3 linked regions of the Variovorax paradoxus genome follow. The protein of the gene in region 3 interacts with the protein of the main gene of each other region in a pairwise test. Links are inferred from orthologs where the notes say so. Each region holds a gene or a part of one and is shown on either strand. Other genes may lie near its edges. The genes, in order: glnL, L3V85_RS19415 and glnK.

Region 1 (7,746 bases), 4.7 Mb from region 3 along the record:
CGGTGCGCATGGTGATCCCGTTCCCGCCGGGCGGCACGCTCGACACCATCGGCCGCCTGCTGGCGCAGAAGCTCGGCGAGCAGACGGGCCAGACCTTCATCGTGGAGAACCGCGCCGGCGGCAACGGCATCATCGGCGCCGACGTGGTGTCGAAGGCGCCGGCCGACGGCTACACGCTGCTGTTCAACGCCTCGACCTTCACCACCGCGCCGATGACGATGAAGTCGGTGCCCTACGACGTGGTGAAGGACTTCACTCCGGTGGCGCTGGTGGCCAAGGCGCCGCTGTCGGTGGCCGTCAACAAGAACCTGCCGGTGACCGACGTGAAGTCGCTCATCGCATATGCCAAGGCGCACCCCGGCAAGATGACTTTCGCGGTGGGCTCCATCGGCTCGGCGGGCCATCTGTCGACCGAGCTGCTCAAGCGCGCGGGCGGCGGGCTCGACTACCTGATCGTGCCGTACAAGGGCACGGCACCTGCGTTCCAGGACCTGATCGGCGGGCAGATCGATGGCTTCATCGACCCCATCCTCGGCTCCCTCCAGTATCACAAGAGCGGCATGGTGAAGGTGATTGCCGTGACCTCGGCCACGCGCGCCTCGAGCCTGCCGAACGTGCCCACAGTGGGCGAGAGCATTCCGGGCTACGAGTTCTACAGCTGGTACGGCCTGTGGGGCCCGGCGAAGCTGCCGCCCGCCATCACGCAGCGGCTGAATGCCGAAGTCAACAAGGCGCTGGGCACCGACATGCGCGAGACGCTGGGCGCGCAGGGCCTGCTGCTCACGCCGGGCAGCGTCGACGAGTTCGCGAAGTTCCAGTCGGAAGACATGGCGCGGTCGAAGAAGATCATCGTCGAGGGCAACATCCATGTCGAATGAAGCCGCGACAGCGCCGCATGCGGTGGTGACGGGCAGCAGCGGCGGCATCGGCCGGGCCATTGCGTCGCAGCTGCTCGAAGCGGGCTGGCGCGTGAGCGGCATCGACCTCGCGGCGCCGACGCTGTCTTCCCACGCCGGCTTCACCCACACGGCGGTGGACCTTTGCAACGCCGATGCCATCGCGCGCGCCGCGGCCACCCTGCAGGATGCCGATGCGCTGGTGCATGCGGCCGGCGTGCTGCGCGTCGGCCCGCTGGGCGCGCTCGACCACGCGGGCGGCGAACTCATGTGGCGGCTGCACGTGGATGCGGCCGCGCGGCTGGCCGATGCGCTCGTGCCCGCGATGGCCGCGCGCGGCCAGGGCCGCGTGGTGTTCGTCGGCAGCCGCGTCGCGCAGGGCCTGCCAGGCCGCGGCCAATACGCCGCGACCAAGGCCGCGCTCATCGCGCTCGCGCGAAGCTGGGCGGCGGAGGTGGCGCCGCAGGGCGTGACCGTCAACGTGGTGTCGCCCGGCGCGACGCAGACCTCGATGCTGCAAGACCCCGCACGCGCGGGCAGCGCGCCGCGCATGCCGCCCATCGGCCGGCTGATACGGCCGGAGGAGATCGCGGCGCTCGTGGGTTTTCTTCTTTCGCCGCAGGCGGCGGCCATCACGGGGCAGGACCTTGCCATCTGCGGCGGCTCGTCGCTGCACCGCTGAATCTTTTTCTCTTTCTTTCTCACCCCGGAACCCGACCATGAAAATCGTCAACATCCTCGAATCCACCCGCCCCATCAAGTCGGACATCCGCAACGCCTACATCGACTTCTCGAAGATGACCCTGAGCCTGGTGGCCGTGGTCACCGACGTGATCCGCGACGGCAAGCCGGTCATCGGCTATGGCTTCAATTCGAACGGCCGCTACGGCCAGGGCGGGCTGATCCGCGAACGCTTCCTGCCGCGCCTGCTGGAGGCCGAGCCCGCGTCGCTGCTCGACGAGACCGGCGAGAACCTCGACCCGCACAAGATCTGGGCGCGCATGATGATCAACGAGAAGCCCGGCGGCCACGGCGAGCGCTCGGTGGCGGTGGGCACCATCGACATGGCCGTGTGGGACGCCACCGCCAAGATCGCGGGCAAGCCCCTCTACCAGCTGCTGGCCGAACGCTACGGCACCGGCACGCCGAACCCGCGCGTGTTCGTCTACGCGGCGGGCGGCTACTACTACCCCGGCAAGGGCGTCGAAGGCCTGCAGCGCGAGATGACCAGCTACCTGGAGCGCGGCTATTCGGTGGTGAAGATGAAGATCGGCGGCGCCTCGCTGGCCGAAGACTGCGAACGCATCGAGTCGGTGCTGAAGATCCTCGGCCCCGGTCAGCAACTGGCGGTGGACGCCAACGGCCGCTTCGACCTGAAGACCGCCGTCGACTACGGCCGCGCCCTCTCGCAATACCCGCTCTTCTGGTACGAGGAAGCCGGCGACCCGCTGGACTACGAACTCCAGGCCAAGCTCGGCGAGGTGTACGCCGGCCCCATGGCCACGGGCGAGAACCTGTTCTCGATGCAGGACGCGCGCAACCTCATCCGCCACGGCGGCATGCGGCCCGACCGCGACTGGCTGCAGTTCGACTGCGCGCTGAGCTACGGCCTTGTGGAGTACCTGCGCACGCTCGACATGCTGAAGGAAAACGGCTGGTCGCCCTCGCGCTGCATTCCGCACGGCGGCCACCAGATGTCGCTGGCCATCGCGGCGGGCCTGGGCCTGGGCGGCAACGAGAGCTATCCCGACCTGTTCCAGCCCTATGGCGGTTTCCCCGATGGCGTGAAGGTCGACAACGGCTATGTCACGCTGCCGCCGCTGCCGGGCATCGGCTTCGAAGGCAAGGCCGATCTGATCGCGGAAATGCGGGCGCTGGCCGCATAGGCCCCGCAGGCGCAAGGGCGCCGGATTTGCGCGATATGCTGTGAGGCCCTGCCGCCCGCTCGTTCGGTCGGCCAGCCATCGAGATACATCGCAAAAATCCAAGGACTTGTTTCGAAAGCAACAAGTTGCAAGCCCCTATGAAGATAGCTACGTGGAACGTCAACTCCCTCACCGCGCGCCTGCAGCACGTGCTCGACTGGCTCATCGCCAACCCGGTCGACGTGCTGTGCCTGCAGGAACTGAAGATGACCGACGACAAGTTCCCGCTCGAGGTGCTCAAGTCGGCCGGCTATGAAGCGGCGGTGTTCGGCCAGAAAACCTACAACGGCGTCGCCATCCTGAGCCTCTCGCCAATGCGCGACGTGGTGAAGAACATCGGCGGCTTCACCGACGACCAGTCGCGCGTGATCGCGGCCACGGTGGACACGCCCTCGGGTCCGCTGCGCGTGGTCAACGGCTACTTCGTGAACGGCCAGGCGCCGGGCAGCGACAAGTTCGAATACAAGATGAAGTGGCTCGATGCGCTGCGCGACTGGCTGCGCCAGGAGATGGCGGCCAACCCGAACCTCGTGCTCTTGGGCGACTTCAACATCACGCCGGAAGACCGCGACAGCTTCGACCCGGTGGGCCTGAAGGAAACCATCCACCACACGACCGAGGAGCGCAACCATTTCAAGGCGCTGCTCGACCTGGGCCTGACGGACAGCTTCCGCATGTTCGAGCAGCCCGAGAAGAGCTTCTCGTGGTGGGACTACCGCATGCTGGGCTACCAGAAAAACCGCGGCCTGCGCATCGACCACATCCTGGTAAGCGAACCGCTGGTGCCGCGCGTCAAAGGCTGCGTGGTCGACCGCGTGCCGCGCAAATGGGAAAAGCCGAGCGACCATGCGCCCGTGGTGCTGGACCTCGACCAGGGCGCCTGATCCGATGAACGCACGCGCGGGAATCGAAGCAGGCGTGGCGGGCCGCGCCTGCCGCTTTTTGGCCATCGCTGCGGCGGCCTTCGCGCTGGCGTCGTGCTCGCTGTTCAAGCCGGCCGACAAGGCCGAGGAAGGTGACAAGGGCACCGCGACGGCGCCCGCCGAAGAGCCCGCGCCCGGCAGCCGCGACGTGCCCACGGTGCGGCTCATCACCGCGCAGACGCCCGCCGTGCGGGCCTACCGCAAGATCGGCGCGCAGCACATCTACAAGGCTTACGCCAATCGCATCTACAAGGGAAAGATCCCGCCGCTGGTCTATGCCGTGGTGGTGGTCGAGACCGACATCGATGCGAGCGGCAAGGTGGTCAACGTGACCTTCAGCCGCACGCCGAGCCATGCGCCGGAAGTGGCGCCGATGATCGCGGAGCTGATCAAGGCGACGTCGCCGCTGCCCAACCCGGGCAAGCTGGGCGGCCACACCTATGTCGACACCTGGCTCTGGGACAAGAGCGGCAAGTTCCAGATCGATTCGCTGACGCTCGGCCAGCGCAGCAGATAAGCAGCCAGCGAACCGCGGGCCAAGAAAAAGGCCCGTGAGGGCCTTTTCATTCGATGCCGAGTTCCTGGATCTTCCGGGTGATGGTGTTGCGCCCGATGCCCAGCTTCTGAGCGGCCTCGATGCGCCGTCCGCGCGTGTTGGCCAGCGCGGTGAGGATGAGCCTGGACTCGAAGCGGCGCGAGAGCACGTCCCACACGTCGGTGCGGCCGGCGGCCAGCAGGGCCTGTGCCTCGACCTCGAGGCCGCTTTCCCAACTGCTGACCAGCGCCGAGCTTTCGGCGGCTTCGGAGTGAACGGGGGCGACGGCGGGAGCGTCGCCAGTGGTCACCGACAGCGGCGGCGCGAGCGGGCTTGCGGTCGCCACGGCGTTGGGCGCTGCTTCCGCTGAGTGAACCTCGGCGGCTGCCGTGCCCACAGCCATCACTTCCGGCGGCAGGTCCTTCGCCTCGATCAACTGGGCCGGCGCCATCACCGTCAGCCAGTGGCAGATGTTCTCGAGCTGACGCACGTTGCCAGGGAAGCTGAACGCGGCGAGCTTGGTCAGCGCCGCGTCGGAAATGCGCTTGGGCTCCACGCCGAGCTGGCGCGCGCTCATCTGCAGGAAGTGACGCGTGAGCGCGGGCACGTCTTCGCCGCGTTCGCGCAGCGCCGGCAGGCGCAGGCGGATCACGTTGAGGCGGTGGAACAAGTCTTCGCGGAAGCCGCCGAGCTTGACGCGCTGCTCCAGGTCCTGGTGGGTCGCCGCGATGACGCGCACGTTGGCCTTGACCGAGTTGTGGCCGCCCACGCGGTAGAAATGACCGTCGCTCAGCACGCGCAGCAGCCGCGTCTGCAGGTCGAAGGGCATGTCGCCGATTTCGTCGAGGAACAGCGTGCCGCCCTCGGCCTGCTCGAAGCGGCCGCGGCGCATGGTCTGCGCGCCGGTGAAGGCGCCGCGCTCATGGCCGAAGAGTTCGCTCTCGAGCAGGTCCTTGGGAATGGCGGCGGTGTTGATGGCCACGAAGGGACCGTTGGCGCGCGGCGAGTGCTTGTGCAGCGCGCGCGCCACCAGTTCCTTGCCCGAACCCGATTCGCCGGTGATGAGCACCGTGACGTTGCTCTGCGACAGCCGGCCGATGGCGCGGAACACGTCCTGCATGGCGGGTGCCTGGCCGAGCATCTCGGGCGCGGCGACCATGCGTTCCTCGGCCACTTCCTCGCGCTGGCTTTCGTCGACGGCGCGGCGGATGAGTTCGACCGCGCGAGGCAGGTCGAAGGGCTTGGGCAGGTATTCGAAGGCGCCGCCCTGGAAGGCCGAGACGGCGCTGTCGAGGTCGGAGAACGCCGTCATGATGATGACGGGCAGGCCCGGGTGCTTGGCCTTGATCTTGTCGAGCAGGTCGAGCCCGGAGCCGCCGGGCATGCGGATGTCGCTCACCAGGACCTGGGGGCCCTGCTGTTCGTCGTCGGCGGCCTGCTCGAGTGCCGCGAGCACCTCGCGCGTGTTGGTGAAACTGCGCGTGGGCAGGTCTTCGCGCAGCAGAGCCTTCTCGAGCACGAAGCGAATCGATTGGTCGTCATCAACTATCCAGATCGGCTTCATGCATCTCCTCTGTTGCCGGTGGCTGCGCTAGGGCAGCGGTATCAATATCTTGAAATCGGTTCGGCCCGGGACGCTGTCGCACTCGATCACGCCGTGATGCTGTTGCACAAAAGTTTGTGCGAGCGTCAATCCCAGCCCTGTCCCGCCTTCCCTGCCCGATACGAGCGGATAGAAGATGCGGTCCTTGATCGTGTCCGGCACACCCGGTCCATTGTCGATGACATGCAATTCCAGTGCCAGTCGATACCACTGCTTGTTGAAGATCACCTGGCGGGCCACGCGGGTCTTGAAAGTGATCTGCGCATCGCCCGCCGCGCGGCGCTCCGCCAGGGCCTGCGCGGCGTTGTGGACGATGTTGAGCGTGGCCTGGATGAGCTGCTCGCGGTCGCCGCGGAATTCGGGAATGGAGACGTCGAAGTCGCGCTCGATGTGCAGGTCGCGCGGGAACTCCGCGAGGATGACGGAGCGCACGCGCTCGCACACCTCGTGGATGTTGACGTCGCCCACCACGTGCGGGCGGCGGTGCGGCGCCAGCAGGCGGTCGACCAGCGTCTGCAGCCGGTCGGCCTCGTGGATGATGACTTGGGTGTATTCGATGAGGTCGCGCGACTCGACCTCCATCTGCAGCAGCTGCGCCGCGCCGCGGATGCCGCCCAGCGGGTTCTTGATCTCGTGCGCGAGGTTGCGGATGAGTTCCTTGTTGGCCTGCGCCTGGTCGATCAGGCGCTCTTCGCGGTCCTGCCGCACCTGCTGCTCGAGCGGCGACATCTCGATGATGAGTTCGCCCTTCTTCTCGCCCTGCGCCAGCGTGACCTGAACGGGCATGAGCTCGTGGTTGACGCGGCGCAAAAAGGCTTCGTAGCGCAGCGTGGCGAAGTCGTTGCTGCTCGCGCCGTCGATGGCGGTGCGCAGCACCTGCGGCTCATGAAAGCACGCGCCGAACTGCGAGCCTTCGAGCGTGCGGCGCGATGTGCCGAGTGCGTCTTCGAGGCCTGCGTTGGCGAACAGCACGGAGCCGTTGCTGTTGACCACCGCGATGAGGGTGGACAGCAGGTCGAAGGACTGGAAGCGCGGATTGGCGCCGGTCGCCTTCTTCCCGAATGCCATAGAGGTTCTTGCTTGCTCTTGCTACTGGTTATTGCTGCCGGGGCGGCAGCCGGTTGATTTCGCGGCGGATGCCTGCGATGTCGCTCTCGTTGCGCGCGATCTCGGCCTTCATGTCGGCCACGCGGTCGAGGTACTTCTGGTAGTTGCGGCCTTCGCTGCCCTGCTTCTCGGGCTCGCCGTTGTTGTAGTCCTTCAGCAGCTCGGCCTGGCGGGCCTCGGCCTTCTTGAGCTCCGATTCGAGCACCGAGCGGGCCTCGCCGTCGCGGGCGCGCTGGTCGACGCCTTCGACGCGCGGGCTGCCGGCCGGCGCGCGCGCCGCCGAGGAAGAGCCCGACGACGATGCCGACCCGCCGCCCGAAGCCTTGGTGCCCTGCACGACGGTGACGTTGCCGCCTTCGAGCACCTTGCAGCCCTTTTGCTGGGCGATGGTCGCGTTGTTGGTGTATTCGTTGCCGCAGCGCCAGACGCGTTCCTGCGCAACCGCCGGCAACGCGATCAGGAGTGAACCGGCCAGGAAAAAGAGGGAAGCTGTCTTCATGTGTATCGGTGGAGGCGCGACAAAGGCGCATTTTCATGCAATTCGACGCCCCCGGAGCCCTGATGTTCCGCCCCAAGGAAAAAGGACGGCCGAGGCCGTCCTTTTGACTTACATGCCTGTCAGGGCTGTTTTCTCGTCGATCAGAGCGAGTAGTACATGTCGAACTCGACGGGGTGCGTCGCCATGCGGAAGCGCGTGACTTCCTGCATCTTCAGTTCGATGTACGCATCGATGTACGCGTCGGTGAACACGCCGCCC
Region 2 (8,098 bases), 3.4 Mb from region 3 along the record:
TCCAGGCCGGTGACCACTTCGAGCATCTCGAGCATCGGGCGGGCCAGGTCTTCCAGCGTCTTTGCCGAGGCGACCGAGTCCGAAAGCTGTTCAATCAGTGAATCCATGGCCGTTATTTTGACGGCGATGCGCGACAGCTTGAGTCTTTCGTTGCACGAATGTGGCGCAAAACCCGTGGCGGCGTCCGGAAATCGGACAACTCAGGATGCCAGCACTTCCATCAGTTCGGTTTCGATGGCGAGCTGGGTTTTCTGTCCCTGCAGCTCCGGACCGCTGATGAGGAAGGTGTCTTCCACCCGTTCGCCGAGCGTCGTCACCTTGGCGAGCTGCAGGTTCAGGTGGTGGCGCGCCAGCACCCGGGCCACCGAATACAGCAGGCCGGCCCGGTCGCTGGCCGAGATGTTGAGCAGCCAGCGCTGGGCCTTGTCGTCGGGCAGCAGGCTGATGCGCGGCTTGATCGGGAAGCTGCGCACCCGGCGCGACACCCGGCCCATGCTGGGCTGGGGCAGGGCGCCGGCCTCGGTGAGCGTCTGCCCCAGGCCCGACTCGACCATGCTGATCAGGTCGCGGTAGTGGTCGGGCAGGAAGGTCGTCACCACCTGGAAGGTGTCGAGCGCATAGCCGTTGCTCGTGGTGTGCACCTTGGCATCCAGGATGCTGAACGACGATTGGTCGAAATAGCCGCAGATGCGCGCAAAAAGATCGGGCTGGTCGGGCGTGTAGACCACGACCTGCAGGCCTTCGCCCACCGGCGACAGGTGCGCGCGCACGATGGGCGGCGCCTTCGGGTCGATCGGCACGCCCTTGGGCGGCACGAAGCGCGAGAGCTGCTTGGCATGCCAGGCGATCTCGGTGGCGTCGTGGCGCATGAAGTAGCCGACGTCGAGTGTGTCCCACAGCGCCTTGTGCGCCTCGAAGCGCTGGGCGTGCAGGGCCAGTTGCACCAGCGCCTCGCGCTTGCGCGCCTCGACCTCGGCGTCCGGGTCGGGCATGCGGCCGCCCAGCGCGCGCAGGGTGTAGCGGTACAGGTCCTCGAGCAGCTTGCCTTTCCAGGCATTCCACACGCGCGGCGAGGTGCCGCGGATGTCGGCGATGGTCAGCAGGTACAGCGCCGTGAGATAGCGCTCGTTGCCCACTCGCTTGGCGAAGGCGCCGATGACCTCGGGGTCGCTCAGGTCCTGCTTCTGCGCGACCTGGCTCATCACCAGATGCTCGGCCACCAGGAATTCGATGAGCTTGGCGTCTTCGCGGGCAATGCCGTGCTGCTTGCAGAAGCGCTGCACGTCGCGCGCACCCAGCGTGGAGTGGTCGCCGCCGCGGCCCTTGGCGATGTCGTGGAAGAGGGCCGCCACGTACAGGATCCAGGGCTTGTCCCAGCCGGCCGCCAGCTGCGAGCAGAACGGGTACTCGTGCGCATGCTCGGCAATGAAAAAGCGCCGCACGTTGCGCAGCACCATCAGGATGTGCTGGTCGACCGTGTACACATGGAACAGGTCGTGCTGCATCTGCCCCACGATGCTGCGGAACACCCGCAGGTAGCGCCCCAGCACAGAGGTCTGGTTCATCAGCCGGAACGCATGCGTGATGCCGTAGGGCTGCAGCAGGATCCGCATGAAGGTCTCGTGGTTGACCGGGTCGTTGCGGAACTTGCTGTCCATCACATGGCGCGCGTTGTACAGGGCGCGCAGCGTGCGCGCCGACAGGCCCTTCACGCCGATGGTCTTCTGGTAGAGCAGGAAGGTCTCGAGCACCGCGTGCGGCTCGCGCTCGTACAGGTCGTCGCTGGCGATCTCGATCAGGCCGGCGCGCTCGTAGAAGCGCTCGTTGATCGGCGTGTGCCGCTCGTCGCTGGGCTGCAGGCGCTCTGAAATGTTGAGCAGCAGGATCTGGTTGAGCTGCGACACCGCCTTGGCGGCCCAGTAGTAGCGCCGCATGAGCGCTTCGCTCGACTTGCGCTGCGACTCGCTCTCATAGCCGAAGCTGGCCGCCACGGCGGTCTGCAGGTCGAACACCAGCCGGTCTTCCCGGCGGTTGGCAATCACGTGCAGCCGGGCGCGGATGAGCGAAAGCAGCGCCTCGTTGCGCTTGATCTGCTGGGCCTCGAAGGAGGTGGCCAGGCCGTTCTTGGCCAGGTCGTCCCAGCGGCTGCCGTAGCCGGCGGCCTTGGTCATCCAGAGGATGGTCTGCAGGTCGCGCAGGCCGCCGGGCGATTCCTTGCAGTTCGGCTCCAGCGCATAGGGCGTGTTGTCGAACTTCTGGTGGCGGTGCCGCATTTCCTGCGACTTGGCCACGAAGAAGGCCTGCGGATCGATGGCGCGGGCAAAGCGGCGGCGAAAGGCGGTGAAGAGCTTCTTGTCGCCGGCGATCAGCCGGGCCTCGAGCAGCGAGGTCTGGACGGTGACGTCCTTCTCGGCCTCGGCCAGGCACTCGTCGACGGTGCGCACGCTGGAGCCGATCTCGAGGCCGGCATCCCAGCAATGGCCGATGAAGGCCTCGATGCGGGCCGGGTCGACGGCGTTCTCGTGGCCTTCGGGCGGCAGGAGCAGCAGCACGTCGACGTCGGAGTACGGAAAGAGCTCGCCACGCCCGAAGCCGCCCACGGCGGCCAGCGCGAGCGCATCGCCGAAATCGGCTTCGCGCCACAGTGTGCAGAGCGTCTCGTCGGCCAGCGCCGCGAGCTGGCGCAGCACCGTGTGCACGCTGCGCGTGGGCGCGCGCGCGAAGCGCAGGGTGTCGAACAGCGCGAGCTTCTTCGCGCGATAGGCTTCGCGCAGCGTCGCCACGTCGATCTTGGCTGCTTCGATCACGGCCGGGGAACGCGTGCGCGCGTCAGGTTTTGGTCGAGGTGACGAAGGAGGGCAGCGGAGGGCTGCCGGCGGAGAGCGTCAGCACTTCGTAGCCGGTCTCGGTGACGAGCACCGTGTGCTCCCACTGGGCCGACAGCGAATGGTCGCGCGTGACGATGGTCCAGCCGTCGTACTGGCCGCCCTTGAAGTCTTCCTTCACGTCGCGCTTGCCGGCGTTGATCATCGGCTCGATGGTGAAGATCATGCCGGGCTTGAGCTCTTCCAGCGTGCCCGGGCGGCCGTAGTGCAGCACCTGGGGTTCTTCGTGGAAGCGCTGGCCCACGCCGTGGCCGCAGAACTCGCGCACCACCGAGAAGCCCTGGCCTTCGGCGAATTTCTGGATTGCATGGCCCACGTCGCCCAGGTGCGCGCCGGGGCGCACCTGCAGGATGCCGTGCCACATGGCCTCGAAGGTGATGTTGCACAGGCGCTTGGCGGCGATGGAGGTGTCGCCGATCACGTACATGCGGCTGTTGTCGCCGAACCAGCCGTCCTTGATGACGGTCACGTCGACATTCATGATGTCGCCCTTCTTCAGGGGCTTGTCGTTGGGAATGCCGTGGCACACCACGTGGTTCACCGAGGTGCAGAGCGACTTCGGGAACGGGACGCTGCTGGCGCCCATGTAGCCCACCGTGGCGGAGGTGGTGCCCTGCTTGACCATGTATTCGGCGGCGAGCCGATCGACGTCGTTGGTCGTGATGCCGGGCTTGATGAGGGGTGTGAGGTAGTCCAGCACCTCGGAGGCAAGGCGGCAGGCGACCCGCATGGCTTCGATGCCCGCAGCGTCTTTGTAGTTAATGCTCATCCCCGAATTATCCCATCGGCCCGGCTAAAATCCCGGGTTAACGCGGATGACCCCAGTCAGCGGTCATTCGCCTTTATTCCTTGATTCCCAACGCGGCCCCCGAGGCCCCATCGACCGTGACGCAGCCCGCACCTCAAGCCCTTCCTGTCGTAACCATGTTCGAGGGCGGCAGCGCGCTCAGCGACTTCCGCGCACGGCAGCTGCTGCCGAAGCTGCAGGCCATCGAGCCGCGCATCGAGGGCATTTCGGCCCGTTTCGTGCACCTGGTCGTGACCGATGCGGCGCTCGGCACGGCCGACCGCGAGCGCTTTGCCGCGCTGCTGACCTACGGCGAGCCCTTCGAGGCGCCGGCCAAGGCGGGTACCTCGGTGGTCGTCACCCCGCGTCTGGGCACCGTGTCGCCCTGGGCCTCCAAGGCCACCGACATCGCCCACAACTGCGGCCTGGCCCTGCGCCGGGTCGAGCGCGTCACGCAATATCACCTGAAGCTCAAGGCGCCGCTGATCGGCAAGGCCCCCGTGCTGGAAGGCGACCAACTGGCCGCCGCGGCCGGCCCGCTGCATGACCGCATGACCGAATCGGTGCTGGCCACGGTCGAGCAGGCCGCCAGCCTGTTCAGCGAGCTGCCCGCACAGCCGATGGCGCAGGTCGACGTGCAGGCCGGCGGCCGCGCGGCGCTGGTGGCCGCGAACACCGGCTTCGGCCTTGCGCTGGCCGAGGACGAAATCGATTACCTGGTCGACGCCTTCACCCGCCTGGGTCGCAACCCCAGCGACGTCGAGCTCATGATGTTCGCGCAGGCCAACAGCGAGCACTGCCGCCACAAGATCTTCAACGCCAACTTCACCATCGACGGCAAGGCCCAGCCGCAGAGCCTGTTCTCGATGATCCGCCACACCGAGAAGCAGAACCCGCAGCACACGGTCATCGCCTATGCCGACAACGCCTCGGTGATGGAAGGCGCGACCATCGAGCGCTTCATTCCCGCCAACGGCTCGCAGAGCTATCAAAAAGATAGCGCCCTCAGCCATGTGCTGATGAAGGTCGAGACGCACAACCACCCGACCGCCATTTCGCCGTTCCCCGGTGCATCCACCGGCGCTGGCGGCGAGATCCGCGACGAAGGCGCCACCGGCCGCGGCTCCAAGCCGAAGGCCGGCCTGACCGGCTTCACCGTGTCGAAGCTGTGGCCTGAAGACGGCCACTACGGCAAGCCCGAGCACATCGCCAGCCCGCTGCAGATCATGACCGAGGGCCCGCTGGGCGGTGCCGCGTTCAACAACGAATTCGGCCGTCCCAACCTGCTGGGCTACTTCCGCGAATATGAGCAGACCGTGGCGAGCGACCTCGACACCGTCCAGCGCGGCTACCACAAGCCCATCATGATCGCGGGCGGCCTCGGCAGCATCGATGCCACACAGACCAAGAAAATCCAGTTTCCGGCCGGTTCGCTGCTGATCCAGCTCGGCGGCCCCGGCATGCGCATCGGCATGGGCGGCAGCGCCGCCAGCTCGATGGCCACCGGCGCCAACGCGGCCGAGCTCGATTTCGACTCGGTGCAGCGCGGCAACCCCGAGATCGAGCGCCGTGCGCAGGAGGTCATCAACCACTGCTGGCAGCAGGGCGCGGCCAACCCGATCCTCGCGATCCACGACGTGGGCGCGGGCGGCCTGAGCAACGCCTTCCCCGAGCTGACCAACGACGCCGGCCGCGGCGCGCGCTTCGACCTGCGTGCCGTGCCGCTCGAAGAGTCGGGCATGGCGCCGAAGGAAATCTGGTGCAACGAAAGCCAGGAGCGCTACGTGCTGGCCATCGCGCCGGAATCGCTCGAACAGTTCAAGGCCTTCTGCGAGCGCGAGCGCTGCCCGTTCTCGGTGGTCGGCGTGGCGACCGAAGAGCGCCAGCTGCTGGTGGCCGACGAAGGCGCCGCCGTGCAGCCGGTCGACATGCCCATGGACGTGCTCCTCGGCAAGCCGCCCAAGATGCACCGCGACGTGAAGACCGTGGCGCGCACCTTCAAGCCGCTCGACCTCACGGGCGTCGACCTGCAGAAGGCCGCCATCGACGTGCTCGCGCACCCGACCGTGGCCTCGAAGCGCTTCCTCATCACCATCGGCGACCGCACCGTGGGCGGCCTGAGCCACCGCGACCAGATGGTCGGCCCGTGGCAGGTGCCCGTGGCCGACTGCGCCGTGACGCTGGCCGACTACAAGGGCTTTGCCGGCGAAGCCATGAGCATGGGCGAGCGCACGCCGCTGGCCGCGCTCGACGCGCCGGCTTCCGGCCGCATGGCCGTGGCCGAAGCCATCACCAACCTGCTGGCCGCGCCCATCGAACTCTCGCGCGTCAAGCTGTCGGCCAACTGGATGGCCGCCTGCGGCGAGCCCGGCGAAGACGCCGCGCTGTACGAAACCGTCAAGGCCGTGGGCCTGGAGCTGTGCCCGGCGCTGGGCGTGTCGATTCCGGTCGGCAAGGATTCGCTGTCGATGCGCACGCAGTGGAAGGACAACGGCGAAGCCCGAAAGGTCACCTCGCCGGTGAGCCTGATCGTGACCGCCTTCGCTTCGCTGGCGGACGTGCGCGGCACGCTCACGCCGCAGCTCGATGCCGAAGAGGCCGACACCACGCTGGTGCTGATCGACCTGGGCCAGGGCAAGCACCGCATGGCCGGCAGCATCCTGTCGCAAACGCTGAACCAGAGCGGCGACACCGTGCCCGACCTCGACGACCCGGCGCAGCTCGTGGCGCTGGTCAATGCGGTGAATGCGCTTCGCGCCGACGGCAAGATCCTCGCGATGCACGACCGCAGCGACGGCGGCCTGTTCGCCACGGCCTGCGAAATGGCCTTTGCCGGCCACGTCGGCGTGGCGCTGAACGTCGACATGCTGGTCACCGAAGGCGACGGCATCTCCGACAGCCGCATGGAAACCGGCGACGCCAAGAACTGGGCGCAGCAGGTCAGCGCGCGGCGCGAAGAACTCACGCTCAAGGCGCTGTTCAACGAAGAGCTGGGCATGGTGCTGCAGGTGCGCACCGCCGAGCGCAACGATGTCATGCAAGTGCTGCGCGCCCACGGCCTCAGCACGCACAGCCACTTCGTCGGCAAGACGCGCCCGGCCAGCTCGCCGATGGATGCGGGCAAGGGCAAGCTCGAAATCTGGCGCGACGCCAAGTCGGTGTTCAGCGCGAGCCTGCACGACCTGCACCAGGTGTGGGACTCGGTCAGCTGGAAGATCGCCCGCGAACGCGACAACCCCGCCTGCGCCGATGCCGAGCACGCGGCAGCCGGCGTGCCGAGCGATCCGGGCATGCACGTGTTCCTGCCGAACAACGCACCAGTTGCTCCGGCCATCCTGCAGTCGCGCCCCAAGGTCGCGATCCTGCGCGAGCAGGGCGTGAACTCGCACGTCGAGATGGCCTACGCCTTCACCGAAGCCGGCTTCGAGGCCTTCGACGTCCACATGACCGACCTGCAGACGGGCAGGGCGGATCTGGCCAACTTCAAGGGCGTGGTCGCCTGCGGCGGCTTCAGTTATGGCGACACGCTGGGCGCCGGCATCGGCTGGGCGCGCAGCATCACCTTCAACCCGAAGCTGGCCGAGCAGTTCAAGACCTTCTTCGGCCGTGCCGACACCTTCGGCCTGGGCGTGTGCAACGGCTGCCAGATGTTCGCCGAACTGGCCGACATCATTCCGGGTGCCGAAGCCTGGCCGCGCTTCACCACCAATCAGAGCGAGCGCTTCGAGGCGCGCCTGTCGATGGTCGAAGTGCTCGAATCGCCCAGCATCTTCTTCGCGGGCATGGCCGGCAGCCGCCTGCCGATCGCGGTGGCACATGGCGAGGGCTATGCCAACTTCAAGCACCGCGGCGACGCGGCCAAGGCCATTGGTGCGATGCGCTTCGTGGACAACCACGGCCAGCCGACCGAGCAGTACCCGTTCAACCCGAACGGCAGCACGGGCGGCCTGACCTCGGTCACGACGCCTGACGGCCGCTTCACCGCGGTGATGCCGCATCCGGAGCGCGTGTTCCGCAACATCCAGATGAGCTGGACCTCGGGCGATAGGAGCGAGCTGAGCCCCTGGATGCAGATCTGGCGCAACGCGCGCCGCTGGGTGGGCTGAAGCCGATGCTCGACCTCGATCACCCGCGAAGCCGGCACGTGCTGGAAGCGGCGCGGATCGAGGATCTGATTCGCAAGCAGTTGCTCGCGTGGCGCGAAGACGAGGCAGCGGCTTCGTCGGCGCGCACGGAGATCCTGCGCACGCTGCTGCCGCAGCTAGAGGCGCTCAATGCCGCGCACTTCGTCGCATCGAAGAAGATCTATCGCACGCTCGATGCGCTGGGCCGCGCGGTGCAGGGCGCGGATGCCGGCGCGGCCTGGCAGGCGTTCGCGGCACTCGATGGCCCGGGCGACAACTTCGGCACCTGGGCGATCTGAGCC
Region 3 (7,828 bases):
GCGGCTGAAGGTCGGCGTGACGGCAATGCGCAGGCGCGTCGCGCGCTGGGCCGCATTGGCGCCCAGCGGCGTGGCCTGCAGCGCCGCGAGGCCGGTGCGCACGTTCGCGAGATAGGCCGCGCCGTCGGCCGTGAGGCTGAAGTCGCTGCGACCGAACAGCTTGAAGCCCACATGCGCCTCGAGCTGGCGGATGCGGTGGCTCACGGCGCTGGGCGTGACGCACAGCTCGTCGGCCGCGCGGCCCGCATGCCGCAGCCGCGCCACGGCCTCGAAGGTCAGCAGGCACTGGATCGGCGGAATGTGTTGCAGAGCCATGCGCGGCTGGAAACCCTCTTTTTCGCCTTCAGTCTTCGAAGAAGCTCACGGGCAGGCCCGGCGTGTCGACCCGCATCGCGATCACCATGCCCGAAGCCGGGCGCTGCGCGATCTCGTCGGCCGGCCGGCCCTTGCGGGCGCTGGTGACGAACAGGGTCTTCAGGTCGTCGCCGCCGAAGCAGGGCATGGTCGGGCACTGCACCGGCACCGCGACCGAAGCCACGCGTTCGCCCGAGGGAGAAAAGCGCAGCAGCTGCGCGCCTTCGAACATGGCCACCCAGTAGTGACCCTGCGCGTCGATGGTGGCGCCGTCGGGGCGGCCGTCGTAGTGCAGCGGCGACGCGGGCGTCCAGCCTTCGGGCTTGGCGCCGAACTGCTGGAACACGCGGGCGTGCGAGAGCGAATTGGCCTCGGCGTCCCAGTCCCACGCATGCACCACATGGGCCGCGGTGTCGGCCCAGTAGAGCGTGCGGGCGTCGGGCGAGAAAGCCAGGCCGTTGGCGGTGGTGGCCTGGTTGGCCATTTGCGTGATGGTGGGCGAGATGCCGGTGTCGCTGCGCGCGTCGAGGCAGTAGAGCGCGGCGTTGGCGCGGTCTTTCGCCTCGTTGAGCGAGCCGCCCCAGAAGCGGCCCAGCGCGTCGCACTTGCCGTCGTTGAAGCGCATGGTGCGCACGTCGTGCTCCACGCGCGCCATCGCGACCAGCGGGCCGCCCCATTCCCGCGCGCGGTAGATGCCGTCGCGCAGCGCGATCACCAGGCCGCCGCGGCGCGCCGGCGCCATGCAGCCGGGCTCGGTGGGCAGCGCCCAGCGCTCGACGGTGGCGTCCGGCGTTCCGATGTCGCCGCGCGTTCGCAGCACGGCGCGGCCCGGAATGTCGAGCCAGTAGAGCGATCGTTCCTGAGGGTGCCAGAACGGCGATTCGCCGAGCTCGCAGAGGCTGTCTTCGATGGAGGTCCACATGGTGGGCCGATTGTGCTCCCGACGGGCAAAAAAAAGCCCGCCGGCGCCGGAGCGCTTGCGGGCTGAACATCCAAAGGAGACCTCGCTTGAAAAACTTTTTTCAGTCAGTCGGTAAGCACCGCGGAACCGGCTTCGCCGAGCCGCAGGTGCCGCCCCCTGCAAGGGGGCTTGGGGTTTACCTGTTGTATGCGGTTTCGCCGTGCGAGGAGATGTCGAGGCCTTCGCGCTCTTCTTCTTCCGACACACGCAGGCCGAGGGTCAGGTCGGCGATCTTGTAGGCGATGAAGGCCACCACGCCGGACCACACGACCGTGAGCGCCACGCTCTTGATCTGGATCCAGACTTGCGCGCCCATCGAGAAGGTGTCGGGCGTCGCGCCGCCGGTGCCGCCCAGGCCCTTGGCAGCGAACACGCCGGTCAGGATGGCACCCAGGATACCGCCCACGCCGTGCACGCCGAACACGTCGAATGCGTCGTCCGCACCCAGCATGCGCTTCAGGCCACCCACGCCCCACAGGCAGACCAGGCCGGCCAGCAGGCCCAGCACGATCGAACCCATCGGGCCGACGAAACCGGCGGCGGGCGTGACAGCCACGAGGCCGGCAACAGCACCGGACGCGGCGCCCAGCATCGAGGCCTTGCCCTTGTGCAGGCTCTCGCCCAGGATCCACGACAGCGCGGCGGCAGCGGTGGCGAGCACCGTGTTGATGAAGGCCAGGCCGGCCAGCGCGTTGGCGGCACCCGCCGAGCCGGCGTTGAAGCCGAACCAGCCGACCCACAGCAGCGAGGCGCCGACCATGGTGAGCGTGAGCGAGTGAGGCGTGAAGGCTTCCTTGCCGTAGCCGACGCGCTTGCCGACCATGTAGGCACCCACGAGGCCGGCCACACCGGCGTTGATGTGCACCACGGTGCCGCCGGCGAAGTCCAGCGCGCCGTCCTTGCCCAGCAGGCCGCCGCCCCACACGATGTGGGCGATCGGCACATAGCTGAAGGTGAACCACAGCACCGAGAACAGCAGCACGGCCGAGAACTTGGCGCGTTCCGCGAAGGCGCCGACGATCAGCGCCACGGTGATGGCCGCGAAGGTGCCCTGGAAGGCGACGAACACGTATTCGGGAATCGTGGTCAGCGCGCCGAAGGTCTCCTGCGTGATGCCCTTCATGAAGATCTTGTCGAAGGTGCCGAAGAAGTTGCCGTCACCAGAGAAGGCCAGGCTGTAGCCGTACACGGCCCACAGGATGCTGATCAGCGAGAAGATCACGAAGACCTGCATCAGCACCGACAGCATGTTCTTCGAGCGGCCCAGGCCGCCGTAGAACAGCGCGAGGCCGGGGATGGTCATCAGGATCACGAGGAGGGTCGAAGTCAGCATCCAGGCGGTGTCGCCGGAGTCGATCTTCGGTGCCGGGGCCGCGGCGGGCGCGGCTGCGGGCGCTGCCGCGGCCGGAGCTGCCGCATCGGCGGCCGGGGCCGCAGCGGGTGCTGCCGCAGCAGCTGCGGGAGCCGTTGCGGCGGGTGCATCGGCAGCAGGCGCTGCCGGGGTCTGTGCGAAGCCGGAAGTACCGGCGGCGAGCACGCTCAAGCCGAGCGCAAGAGAGACAAGCAGTTTTTTCATAGTCGTTGTTCTTTCGGGCCAGGACTCGATCAGAGGGCTTCGCGGCCCGTTTCGCCGGTGCGGATGCGAACGACCTGTTCGAGGTTGTAGACAAAGATCTTGCCGTCGCCGATCTTGCCGGTGCGGGCTGCACCTTCGACGGCTTCGATCACGCGGTCGACGAGGTCGTCGGAGACGGCCGCCTCGATCTTGACCTTGGGCAGGAAGTCGACCACGTACTCCGCGCCGCGGTAGAGCTCGGTGTGGCCCTTCTGGCGGCCGAAGCCCTTCACTTCGGTGACGGTGATCCCCTGCACGCCGATGGCCGACAGTGCTTCGCGCACTTCGTCGAGCTTGAACGGTTTGATGATGGCTGTGACCAGCTTCATGAGTTTTCTCCTTTGGATGGAAATGAAACGGTGCGGCAGCTTGGGCCGCGCCTCGTTGTTCTGTCGCTTACAGCGTCTTCGTGAGCGTGAGGATGAAGCGCGCCTTGTTCGGCGAGTAGGTCGTCTGGCCGATGGGGCCGAAGCCGAGGTCGACGCCCGGGTTGGCCACCGCGAGGTACGAGCTCTGCTTGTTGGCGCCCTGCACCGAGCCGGTCAACGACAGGCCGTTGCCGAAGTCGTAGCTCGCGCCCACGTTGTAGTCCACGTAGCTCTTGTAGCCCAGGCTGCGGATGTCGCTGGACATGTTGGTGTAGCCCACCGCAGCCTTCAGCGTGACCTTGGGCACGATTTCCTTGCTGTACGACAGGTTCAGGTAGCCGGTGTTGGTGCCCTTCAGGCCCGAGCCGGCCTTGTTGCCTGCGTAGCCGAAGTAGTCCTTCGACACGGTGTGCGAGTACTTGGCCGTGAACGAGCCGAAGGTCTCGTTGGCATAGGTGCCGGCAACGTACAGCTCGGTGGTGTTGCCCGCCGAGTTGCCCGGGTAGATGTAGGTGAGCGCGCCCACGTCCATGTCCAGCGGGCCGGCCTTGAACTTGTAGCCGCCGTACAGGTCGCTCTCGATGCTGTTGCCCTTCTGCCAGTTGACGCTGGAGTTCCAGTTGCCCACGTAGAAGCCGCTGCTGCCGAAGGCGTAGTCGAAGCCGCCCTGGATGGCCGGCTTGAAGGCCTTGGTCTTGGCGTAGTCGTTCTTGCCCAGCATGTCCTGGTCCTGGCCGCGGAACTTGTAGTTCGTGGTCAGCGAGATGTTGCCCGTGAGATCCGGGGCGGGCGCGGCCGCGGCGGCGTCGGTCGTTGCCTGTGCCAGGGCTGCGCCCGAAGCGGTCAATGCAGTGGCCAGAACGATCATCGCCTTGGCGGCGGTACGGTGCGTCATCGGGAAACTCCTCGCAAGTGTGTTGTTGGACCTGAGAGGCTCAAAGCAGGGAGCGTGCCAAACTGCACAAATACCTGTGCCCCATGCGACTCGCGAGCGTCGCTTTGTGAGCCAAATCGTTACAACGCTTGTTTCGAGCGGTTGCAGCTTTCACCGGCATCGCACCACCGCGGACACACCAAAGATGGTTGCACCATCTTGGGGACAGGGAGAGAAATGAGTTTGTCTTTGGTGCAGGGCCGAGCCTTGCTGGGGCTGGAAGCGGCCAGTGTCACGGTCGAGGTGCATCTGGCCAACGGTCTGCCCAGCTTCACGCTGGTCGGCCTGGCGGAAACCGAGGTCAAGGAAGCCCGCGATGGTCCTTTCCAACAAAGTGCGGTTAGCAACCCACGGCCCCATGCGGCTTTCGACGGACCCAAACTCAGCGTGAGCGAAGCGCCGTGCGGTCAAACGGTCTCGACTTTGGGCTGATGCAACATCTTGCGGTTATCGGTCGACGGACCGTAGTCACCGATGAACCGCCAAATGAAATACCGATTTGGAAGATTTGCTGCTTGAGCCCGACCTAGGCGGGAATGCCAGAAAACTGAAATCGGCGCACCAGAACACGCCAACTAAAAAATCTCCGGCAGCCGTCCTGGTGAAAAAGTTTCAAGCGCTCGCCACGAAGAAGGACTCTTATTGGGCTTGCTCTCTGTCCATCCAGGATCAGTAATCGGCGGAATCCAACACCCGCGGATCACCGGCTGCGCCCGAGCCTCGCGATGGTTAATGAAGCACTTCTCGCTTGGTCGCCGCGACGCCCAAGCGGCGTCGGCATGGCTCCTATCTGGGCGAGATCAGTCCAGCGCCAGAGAACCTCGTCAACCGCGACTTCACCGCTGGTGCTCCCAACGAGAAATGGCTCACCGACATCTCGGAGTTCCACATTCCGGCAGGCAAGGTGTATCTGTCGCCTGTGATCGACTGCTTCGATGGCAAGGTGGTCAGTTGGACGATCAGCATGCGCCCGGACGCGCAGCTCGTGAACACGATGCTGGATGTCGCTATCGAGACGATCGACATCAGCAACCGGCCTGTTGTGCATTCGGCTCGCGGTGCCCACTATCGATGGCCGGGATGGCTGGCACGTATCGCGGATGCCGAGCTGACGCGTTCGATGTCCCCCAAAGGCTGTTCGCCCGACAATGCGGCCTGCGAGGGCGTTCATCCCATTGCTTACTGCCCAACTGCCGAAACAGTAGGGTTAGACGTTTACTCAATACTTTTGAAGGTGGCAGCCATCAATGCGCGATCCTGCAAGAACCTCCGGGGCGCTTGATTTGCTCGACGAGTTTTGGCGACAGCAACCAGACTCGCTGCTTGGGCACCTTGTCTCCAACGCGGCACGAATGCATTGCGCATAACGGGCTGGCCGCTCCATCTTGAACGCCCCGGGCGCGGGCGGTAACAAGCTTGTCCGCGAAGGCAGTCATTGGGCGGTCCCTCTGCGTCGAGCGAGAAGCTGGTCACTAAGTGAAAGAAGTTCTCGGTCACCGGCTTGCCCCTCGAAAGGAGCAATTTGCAGATGATTGCGCTGCTGTCGGGCTACCTTTTCCGGAGAGTCGTCAACTATAGTCATGCGGTCGACCGAGCAACCGTATTTTTGGGCCTTTCGCAAGTCCTTTATGTAGACGTAACCACCGCTGTGTGGGTCGACACGCTGGACGCATCTTTCAACGGCCCACGCTTTCCGCCGCAGGTGAGCAGACCAACCGAGCGGCGCGTTGCTCGCCCCGCTCGGTTGCTTCGCTGATCCGTAGAGGCTCCATCGGGGCAACTTGCGCCTGCAATGCGGCTATCAAGAGTCGCCGCCGGAGTTTGTTGCGCTGTCGCAGCCCTCGTCGTCCCGGCTCTCAGCACCGGCACCAGCGTTTACAGTGCTCCCAACTCTCCTTCGCTAAATAGATGTTCAACTTTCTTGTCACCTCCGCTGAGGGCGCTTGGGACCAGCCGGGCTACGAGTACGAACGCAGCAGGTTTCTCGAATACACGAGCGACGACATTGCGGCTAGCTTTCGTGAGCTGAAGGCGGCGCAAATCGAGACGTTGCTGAGTCTGCCTTGTCTCTTTGCGTATGAGGGCACTAATGAGCCGATGCGGGTCGGCCGCTTGAAAAGCGTCAAGCTGCGCAACGATGGTCGCCTGCTCTTCGTTGCGCCTGAGTTCGATCCGGCCGTTCCGCCTATCCCTTTTGACGCTATCAAGCCACTCCAAGCCGCACTTGATATTCGAACGTGGGAGCTGAACCGTACCCACTGGGCCATCAAGGACGAAGACCTTAATCAGGCGTTGACACATGCTGGCATCGGCCTGCAGGCCGCCGCCACGCCCAAGGTTGCCAAGACAGATCTTCCTCCACCGGCCGACGCCCCTTTTCAGGCCGACACCGTGGGAGCATTTATCGGCCACGTCCTGGGGCTGAACCATGGTGGCAAGGAAGTGTTCTACCGCGGCCATTCAAACAGAACCAAGTACCGCCTTGAGCCATCCATTCTTCGCAAGGACGAGCACGGGAACTACATGTACCGGGACGCCGAAGATCGGATGTATCGGGAGCTGTTGGTTTCGAATTCAATCGACTTCCAAGGCGATGTCTACACGCTAGACCGGCTTGTGCGGATGCAGCACTATTCGCTGCCGACGCGCTTGCTAGACATCACTTCGAACCCTCTGATTGCCTTGTACTTTGCTTGCAAGAGTAACCTTGACCAAGACGGTGAAGTTATCGTCTTCTCGATGGAGCGCGAGAAAATCAAGTACTTCGATTCCGATACCGCGAGTTGCATCGCCAATTTGACCAGACTGCCAAAGTCTTCCAAAGACGCGTTGGACTTCAGCAGCCTGGATGTTCGCAAGTTCAACAAGCTTCAGCCTGTAAAGCAGCTCCTTCATTTCGTCAAAGAAGAGAAGCCTTTCTTCGAGCCGCGGCTGGAGCCAAAGCACCTCCGCTCTATCGTATGCGTCAAGGGCAAGCACACCAATAACCGGATTGCCTTCCAGTCGGGTGCATTCCTTCTATTCGGCTCCGACGCCACCCTGGACGAAGGCGGTAGCCCCGAGATTTCTGTGCAGCGGATTTCGGTCAAGAACAAGGGCGCCGTCTTGAAGCAACTGGATCAGCTGAATATCAACGAAAGCACCGTGTTCCCGTACATCGAGAATTCGGCGAAGTACATTGCGCATAAGTTCTCTTTCCGGGACCCCAATCGAGTCACTTGAGCTCTTCAAGATCCAGAAGGAAAAGTTATAGGTCCTTTCTCTCGTGACGATTGATCGAAGTCTCTATCGTCCTGCGTCCAACCATTGAAGCAGGTTGCTCTGGCGGTCGCTCCTCGGCCTTCCTCAAATCGCAGAGCAAGTCTTCTCGACGAAGCCGGAGGCACTCTTCGCATCATCGGTCTCGACCATCGAGACTCAACCCAGGGCTTGGTACAAAGTGCGCGGGAGACGAGATTTACTTGGCGAGAAAGTCCTCTGGGGCTTTGCCTGCTTCAAGCGCGGCCTTAAACCATGCTGGCCGCGGACCACGGCCGCTCCAGATGTTGCCGTTCTGATCACGAAACTTCGCAGCCGCAGTCGTCGCAGCTTTCCCG

The links.
Region 1: the proteins of glnK (region 3) and glnL interact in binary tests that used the Escherichia coli proteins (3 or more experiments, as listed by UniProt). The link is inferred for Variovorax paradoxus from one-to-one orthologs.
Region 2: the proteins of glnK (region 3) and L3V85_RS19415 interact in binary tests that used the Escherichia coli proteins (3 or more experiments, as listed by UniProt). The link is inferred for Variovorax paradoxus from one-to-one orthologs.

Annotation. Positions count from the first base shown.
Region 1 is NZ_CP091716.1:5,447,108-5,454,853, forward strand. Bases 4,911-7,746 are described here. They hold glnL (nitrogen regulation protein NR(II)), read right to left. Parts: upstream 6,951-7,746; coding sequence 5,871-6,950; downstream 4,911-5,870. Other genes in these bases: ntrC (nitrogen regulation protein NR(I)), read right to left, coding at 4,911-5,843; L3V85_RS25255 (hypothetical protein), read right to left, coding at 6,979-7,488; glnA (type I glutamate--ammonia ligase), read right to left, coding at 7,629-7,746. In the rest of the region: L3V85_RS25220 (Bug family tripartite tricarboxylate transporter substrate binding protein), read left to right, coding at 1-878; L3V85_RS25225 (SDR family NAD(P)-dependent oxidoreductase), read left to right, coding at 868-1,578; L3V85_RS25230 (mandelate racemase/muconate lactonizing enzyme family protein), read left to right, coding at 1,616-2,782; xth (exodeoxyribonuclease III), read left to right, coding at 2,920-3,705; L3V85_RS25240 (hypothetical protein), read left to right, coding at 3,710-4,261; more of ntrC, read right to left, coding at 4,308-4,910.
Region 2 is NZ_CP091716.1:4,182,971-4,191,068, reverse strand. What follows is about bases 1-3,188. They hold L3V85_RS19415 ([protein-PII] uridylyltransferase), read right to left. Parts: upstream 2,808-3,188; coding sequence 201-2,807; downstream 1-200. Other genes in these bases: map (type I methionyl aminopeptidase), read right to left, coding at 2,830-3,188; L3V85_RS19420 (GGDEF domain-containing protein), read right to left, coding at 1-107. Outside these bases: more of map, read right to left, coding at 3,189-3,654; purL (phosphoribosylformylglycinamidine synthase), read left to right, coding at 3,810-7,778; L3V85_RS19400 (hypothetical protein), read left to right, coding at 7,784-8,095.
Region 3 is NZ_CP091716.1:749,718-757,545, reverse strand. Bases 1,591-4,508 are described here. They hold glnK (P-II family nitrogen regulator), read right to left. Parts: upstream 3,260-4,508; coding sequence 2,921-3,259; downstream 1,591-2,920. Other genes in these bases: L3V85_RS03760 (TorF family putative porin), read right to left, coding at 3,327-4,193; L3V85_RS03770 (ammonium transporter), read right to left, coding at 1,591-2,891. Also shown: L3V85_RS03780 (LysR substrate-binding domain-containing protein), read right to left, coding at 1-315; L3V85_RS03775 (SMP-30/gluconolactonase/LRE family protein), read right to left, coding at 344-1,276; more of L3V85_RS03770, read right to left, coding at 1,452-1,590; L3V85_RS37520 (NIF family HAD-type phosphatase), read right to left, coding at 5,665-6,012; L3V85_RS03745 (FRG domain-containing protein), read left to right, coding at 6,141-7,454; L3V85_RS03740 (H-NS family nucleoid-associated regulatory protein), read right to left, coding at 7,690-7,828. UniProt on the Escherichia coli protein: Involved in the regulation of nitrogen metabolism. Regulates the activity of its targets by protein-protein interaction in response to the nitrogen status of the cell.